2 regions of the Cryobacterium sp. SO2 genome follow, and region 2 is predicted to be linked to the other one. Evidence: predicted binding sites of a transcription regulator. Region 2 holds the regulator's gene; the other holds the start of a gene.
The links. Region 2 encodes HrcA, which represses chaperone genes, less so after heat shock. Its sites were predicted from a motif close to TTNGCACTCGNNNNNNNCGAGTGCNAA; they were not measured.
Positions count from the first base shown of each region.

Region 1: the regulator HrcA is predicted to act here: its motif matches at 2,311-2,337, upstream of groES (co-chaperone GroES).

Region 1 covers NZ_CP117849.1:3,254,744-3,258,151, forward strand. Annotated here, with positions in the region: gene BJQ94_RS15300 (ABC transporter substrate-binding protein) at 1-707, opposite strand, end outside; gene rarD (EamA family transporter RarD) at 876-1,763, opposite strand; gene groES (co-chaperone GroES) at 1,940-2,236, opposite strand; gene BJQ94_RS15315 (SAM-dependent methyltransferase) at 2,382-3,408, shown strand, end outside.
Region 2 covers NZ_CP117849.1:1,876,884-1,880,291, forward strand. Annotated here, with positions in the region: gene hemW (radical SAM family heme chaperone HemW) at 1-248, shown strand, start outside; gene BJQ94_RS08630 (DUF4870 domain-containing protein) at 334-708, opposite strand; gene BJQ94_RS08635 (DUF4870 domain-containing protein) at 804-1,205, opposite strand; gene hrcA (heat-inducible transcriptional repressor HrcA) at 1,383-2,402, shown strand; gene dnaJ (molecular chaperone DnaJ) at 2,462-3,408, shown strand, end outside.

The DNA of each region.
Region 1 (3,408 bases), 1.4 Mb from region 2:
AAGAGCGAGGTCGCGACGACTTCTCCACCGGCTGCTTCGAAAGCGGCGGTGGTGGACTCGGCGAGGCCGGTTCCGTAGGAGTCGTTGAGCACGATCAGGCCGAGGGTGCTGTTGCCGTCTTCGGCGATCTGGTTGCCCAGGACCTCACCCTGCAGGAGGTCGGACGGCGCGGTGCGCCAGTACAGGCCGTTGTCGGCGTAGTCCGTGAAGTCGGCCGAGGTGTTGGCCGGCGAGAACTGCACAACGCCGGCGCCGGTGATCTGGTCGATGACGGTCTTGGAGACACCAGAGGATGCCGCACCGATGATCGCCGAGACGTCCTGCGAGAGCAGGTCGGTCACGGAGACGGTGGCGGTGTCTGTGGTGGTGTCGCCGGAGTCGCGGAGGATGGCTTCGATGTCGATGCCCAGGTCGGCGTCGTTGACCTCGTTGATCGCGAGCTGCACACCGGCTTCTTCGGGCGGGCCGAGGAAGGCGAGTCCACCACTCTGCGGGAGGATCGTTCCGACCTTGAGGGTCAGATCGCGGTCGCCGGCCTCGATTGCGGTGACGTCGCTGCTGTCGGCTGCGGGTGCGTCGGATGCGGGCGTCTCAGCCGCATCGGTGCTGCATCCGGTGAGCAGAAGTGCGCTGACGCCGAAGATGGCGACGCCGGTGACTACTGCCCGGGCCGAGCGGGAGGCCGAGGCCTTCGCGAATACGCTCATGTTGCTCCTTGGGTAAGGGGAATCGGAAGAAGAGCTGGCAAACGATCGTTGCCGTGCTGTAAAGGTATTCACCAGAAGGACGTCAAACAAGGCGGTCGTGTTACAGCCGTGTAACGCGACCAAATCGTTACGAACGGGCGCCTGATCAGGATGCCTTGATCAGGGGCCCTAAATGGGGTCGGTGACGAGGCGACGCTGGGCCCGTCCGGAGGCCACGGTGTCGACGGTGAGCACGAGCAGTGCCAGCCAGACCAGCCCGAAGCCAAGCCAGCGTTCCGGCGGCATCGGCTCGTGCAGAACCACGACACCGACGATGAGTTGCAGCACCGGCGCGAGGTACTGCACCAGGCCGAGGGTCGTCAACGGCAGGCGCCGGGAGGCGGCGGCGAAGAACAACAACGGCACCGCGGTGAGCACGCCGGAGCCGATCAGGGCGATGCTGTGCACCGGGGAGACCGTGCCGAAGGTGAGCCCGGAGATCAGCGACACGACCACCAGCTGGATGATCGCCACCGGGGTCAGCCACATCGTCTCGAGGGTGAGGCCGGAGAGGGCATCGATGTGGCCGCCGACGCGCCTTTTGATCAGCCCGTAGAACCCGAACGAGAACGCCAGGATGAGCGAGATCCACGGCACGGTGCCGTAGCCGACGGTGAGCACGATCACGGCGATGAAGCTGATCACCACGGCGGCCCACTGCGCGGCGCGCAGGCGTTCGTGCAGCACGAGCACGCCCAGCAGCACGGTGATGATGGGGTTGATGAAGTAGCCCAGAGCCGTTTCCACGACGTGCCCGCTCAGGGCGGCGAGGATGAAGGTCTGCCAGTTGATGAAGATGAGTACGCCGGCCAGGCCCATCGTCCACACGATCCGGGGCGATCGCAGTGCCGCCAGGAGGGGCCGCCAGGCCCGGGTGGACAGGATCAGCACGGCGCAGAAGGCCAGCGAGAAGAGCACCCGCCAGGCCACGATCTCGAACGCGCCGGTGGGCGCGAGCAGGAGGAAGTACAGCGGCAGGAAGCCCCAGATGCCGTAGGAGCAGATCGCGAAGATCAGCCCGGTTCTGGCGGCGCTGCGCGGCGGGCGCGCCCGGCCGCGGCCGGCATCCGTCGGCTCGGTCGACTGCGTCGGCTCGGTCGGATCGGTCGGACTCGTGTGCACTGGCTACCCCTCTGGACGCGAAAAATCCCGGATGGCCGAGGCCATCCGGGATTCAACGATATGGGGTGTGACTAGCGAACGACGACCGCGAGAACGTCGCGGGCCGACAGAACGAGGAGGTCCTCGCCACCGAACTTGACTTCGGTTCCACCGTACTTGGAGTAGATCACCTTGTCGCCGACGGCGACGTCGAGCGGGATGCGGTTGCCGTTGTCGTCAATGCGGCCGGGGCCGACGGCGACAACTTCGCCCTCCTGGGGCTTCTCTTTGGCGGTGTCCGGGATCACAAGTCCGGAAGCGGTGGTCTGTTCTGCATCCACCTGCTTGATGACGATGCGATCTTCGAGCGGCTTGATGGAGACCGACACGGTTGACCTCTTTCTTAGCTAAGACGTAGTTAGCAGACTCACAGCGAGAGTGCTAAGTCGAGTTTAGGGCGCAACTGGCACTCACGCAATGTGAGTGCCAATCGTCTTCGGCCGGCCTCCCGGTTTCGGTTGATAGGTTTGCGGGATGGAACGCGCCGAGCTCGTGGAGCTGCTCTCACCCGAAGGCCTGCGCCTGCTGGACTCCCTGCCCGCCTACGAGGCCGGCGCCGACGTCGTGCGCACGGTGAGTGCGCTGCGAAAGGCCGGGCACTCCCCCGCACTTGTCAACGCGGTGCTGTACCAGTCCCGGTTGCGGGCCAAGGCCAGCCTCAAGTTCGGTGATTTCGCCGACCGGATGCTGTTCACCGAGGCCGGTCTCGAGCAGGCCACCCGGCTGCGGGTGGCGGCGTTGCACGCCGGACGGTTCGTGGCGGCCGGGCTCAGCCGGGTCGCCGACGTGGGCTGCGGCATCGGCGGGGACGCCATGGCCATGGCCGCGATGGACCTGGCCGTGACCGCGATCGATGTCGACGAGGTGACGGCCACCGTCGCCAGTTTCAACCTGGCGCCGTTCCCCGGCTCGTCGGTGCGCTGCGCCGACTCGGCCGACGTCGACCCGTCGGAGTTCGACGCGCTCTGGTTCGATCCGGCCCGGCGCACGGCCGGGCACGGCAACACCAGCCGGCTCACCCGTCCGGAGGACTACTCGCCCAACCTCGACGACGTCTTCGCGTTGGCCGAGCGGATGCCCATCGGCGTCAAGCTCGGCCCCGGCCACGACCGAGATCAGATCCCGGAGACCGCCGAGGCGCAGTGGGTGTCGGTGGAGGGCAAGCTCGTGGAGATGGGGCTGTGGTTCGGCGCGCTCGCACGCCCCGGCATCCGTCGGGCGGCGCTGCTGCTCGGTAAAGAGGGCGTCGTCGCGGAACTCACCGCCCCGGCCGACAGCGAAGACGTCGGTGTGGGCGAGCTCGGCGAGTACGTCTACGAGCCCGACGGAGCCGTCATCCGCGCCCGCCTGATCGGCGATCTGGCCAGGTCGATGGACGCGCTGATGCTCAGCGAGGGTCTCGCCTACCTCACCAGCGCCACCCTCACCGAAACCCCGTTCGCCACGGCGTTCCGGGTGCTCGAGGTGCTGCCCACCGACGAGAAGAAGTTGCGCCTGGCCC
Region 2 (3,408 bases):
ATTCGCCGGCCGCGGGCCGGGAGACCCTCGACGAGACCACCCGCGAAACCGAGCGGGTGCTGCTGCTCACCCGCATCCGGGAGGGCATTCCCGTGGCGACGCTCTCGGAGCTGGGCCGTCGCGAGGTGGCCGGGCTGATCAACGACGGCCTCATCGACGGGCGCGCAGCCATCGGCGGCACCATCGAGCTCACCCTGCGGGGCCGGCTCCTGGCCGACGCCGTGGTGCGCCGCCTCCTCACCGATTAAAAAACCCGCGAACCGTGAGATCAGCCCCCAAACGCGCGCGTTTTGGGTGCTCACCTCACGGTTCGCGGGTTGGGGTGACTCGTGACTAGCTGACGAATTTGATCGTCAGCGGGTAGGTGTACCACTCGCCCTTGTTCGCCGCGATCGCGGCCATGATGCTGAAGACGATGCTGAGGATCCAGGCGGCGGCCAGGATGAGGAAGCCGACGAGGATCACGGTGAGGATCGATCCCACCAGGTAGGCGATGGCCAGGGTGATCTGGAAGTTCAGGGCCGTCGCGGTGTGCGCGCGGATGAACGGGCCGCGGTCCTTGAGCACGATGTAGCCGATCAGCGCGGGCAGGAAGCCGAAGATGATGCCGCCGATGTGGATCAGGGTGGCCCACAGCTTCTCGTCGGCGGGGCTCAGCTGACTCGGTGCCTGGTACGGGGTGGCGGGGGGAGGGGTTGCCTCAGACATTGGATCTCCTTCGTGGACACTCGGGGGGAACAGGGATTATGCGGGTGTCGCTGTCACCAGAATAGCGCCGCTCGCCCCCGCCGGCAGTGTGCAAACTAGCTGATCAGACGCAGGGCGAACGGGTAGCGGTACGGCCGCCCGGTGCGCGCGCTGAGGAAGCCGAGAACAGAGAAGATCGAGCCGACCAGCCAAAGCACCCAGGTCAGCGAGCCGAGCCCGGACAACAGGCCGAAGGTGATCAGGCCCAGGATCGTGGAGACGATATTGATGGCGACATAGCCGATCAGGAGTGTGATCTGGAAGTTCAGGGCCTCCTTGGCCTCCCCGTCAGTGAACTGCCCCCTGGCGCGGAAGACCAACCAGATGATGAGGGAGGGCAGGAACGAGAGGATGCCGCCCAGGTGGGCGAGGGACGCCCAGGTGCGGTCCTGCTCCGCCGTCAGCGGAGCCCCGGTGGCGGGGCCGTTCGGTTGCCCAGGACCGTTGGGATAGCTCATGACAATGCCCTTCCACGTGCGGTGATTGCGTGCGGTGATGATGCGTGTGACCCCACGGTACTGCGCGAATTCGTCCGCGGGCAACGGGTATCCCAGGTGCCCGCGTTATGATTGGCAGTCATACGAAGAGAGTGCCAGCCGTCGGCGGCACAACCGGGAGAGGGAGGCGATCGTCTAGTGGTGTCAGATCGCAGCCTCGAAGTGCTCCGCGTCATCGTGCAGGACTACGTGGCGTCCCGCGAGCCCGTCGGCTCCAAGTCGATCGTCGACCGCCATGCATTCGGCGTGTCGGCCGCCACGATCCGCAACGACATGGCCTTGCTCGAAGAGGAAGAACTCATCGTCGCGCCGCACACGTCGTCCGGGCGTATCCCCACCGACAAGGGCTACAGATTGTTCGTCGACCACCTGGCCGACCTGCGCCCCCTCACGGGCGCGCAGCGGCAGGCGATCGAGGTCTTCCTCGGCCAGTCGGCCGACCTCGACGAGGTCCTCGCCCGCAGCGTGCGGCTGCTCTCCCAGCTCACCCACCAGGTGGCCCTCGTTCAGTACCCCTCACTGTCGCGCGCCACTGTGCGCCACATCGAACTGGTGCCGCTCAGCGACACCCGCGTGCTGTCGGTGCTGATCACCGACTCCGGCCGGGTGGAACAGCGCGTAGTGGAATTGCCCCGCCCGATCGCTGAGGCGGCCCTGGCCGAACTGCGTTCCCGGCTCAACGCCGTCGTCGGCGGCCTCGGCATGGCCGCGGCCGCGACGGCGCTGAGCGGGCCGACCGGCCTCGGCGCGCCGGAGCAGACCGACCTCGTCGACCTCATCACCGGCACCCTGCGCGATCAGGTCGGGGCCAACCGCCAGGACCGATTGGTCATGGCCGGGGCGGCGAACCTCGTGCGCACGGAGGAAGACTTCACCGGCAGCATCTACCCGGTGCTCGAGGCCATCGAGGAGCAGGTCGTGCTGTTGCGCCTGTTCGGCGAGATGGCCACGGACCAGCACGGCGTCTCTGTGAGCATCGGCCGCGAGAACGCGCCGTTCGGCCTGGGTGAAACCTCCGTGCTGACCAGCGGCTATACCTCGCGCGGAGACGCCGCCCGCCTGGGCGTTCTCGGCCCGACCCGCATGGACTATTCCAACAACATGGCGGCCGTGCGCGCCGTCGCCCGGTACCTCTCCCGCCTGCTCGGCGAGAACTGACCGCTCCAGCTCACTTTCGACACGAATTCCCAACCCCAGAACCCCGAGGAGAGCCAGCTTTGGCTGACCACTACGAAGCACTCGGCGTCGCGCGCGACGCCACCACAGACGAGATCAAGAAGGCCTACCGCCGGCTTGCCCGTCAGCTGCACCCCGATGTGAACCCCGGCGCTGAGGCGTCGGAGCGGTTCAAGACCGTCACGCACGCCTATGACGTACTCTCGGACCCGAAGCAGCGCCAGAACTACGACCGCGGCGGCGACGGCCGCTCCAACCAGGGTGGCGGCTTCGATGCCGGCAACTTCGGCGACATCTTCGAGACCTTCTTCGGCGGCGGAGGCGGCGGCTCTCGCGGTCCCCGGTCCCGTCGCGAACGCGGGCAGGACGCCCTCATCCGGGTCGAACTCGACCTCGACGAGGTCATCTTCGGCACCCACCGCGACATCGAGGTGGACACCGCGATCGTCTGCGCCACCTGCTCCGGCACCTGTTGCCAGCCCGGCACCTCCCCGGTCACCTGCGATATCTGCCACGGCACCGGCAGCATCCAGCGCGCCGTGCGGTCGCTGCTCGGCAACGTCATGACCTCCAGCCCCTGCGGTTCGTGCCGTGGCTACGGCACCATCATCGCCACCCCGTGCATCACCTGCCAGGGCCAGGGGCGCGTGCGTGCGCGCCGCACGGTTCCCGTCGACATCCCCGCCGGCGTCGACACTGGCCTACGCCTGCAGATGCCCGGCAGCGGCGAAGCCGGACCTGCCGGCGGACCCAACGGCGACCTGTACCTCGAAATGAAGGTGCGCCACCACGACGTCTTCAGCCGCGACGGCGACGACCTGCTCTGCACCCTGTCGGTGCCGATGACCGACGCGATCCTCGGGGCCACGGCCACGGTCGCGGCTCTGGACGGCGACATCGAGGTCGAGTTGCGCCCCGGCGTTCAGGCCGGCGAGATCCTCACCGTCAAGGACCGCGGCGTCACGCGCCTGCGCGGCAACGGCCGCGG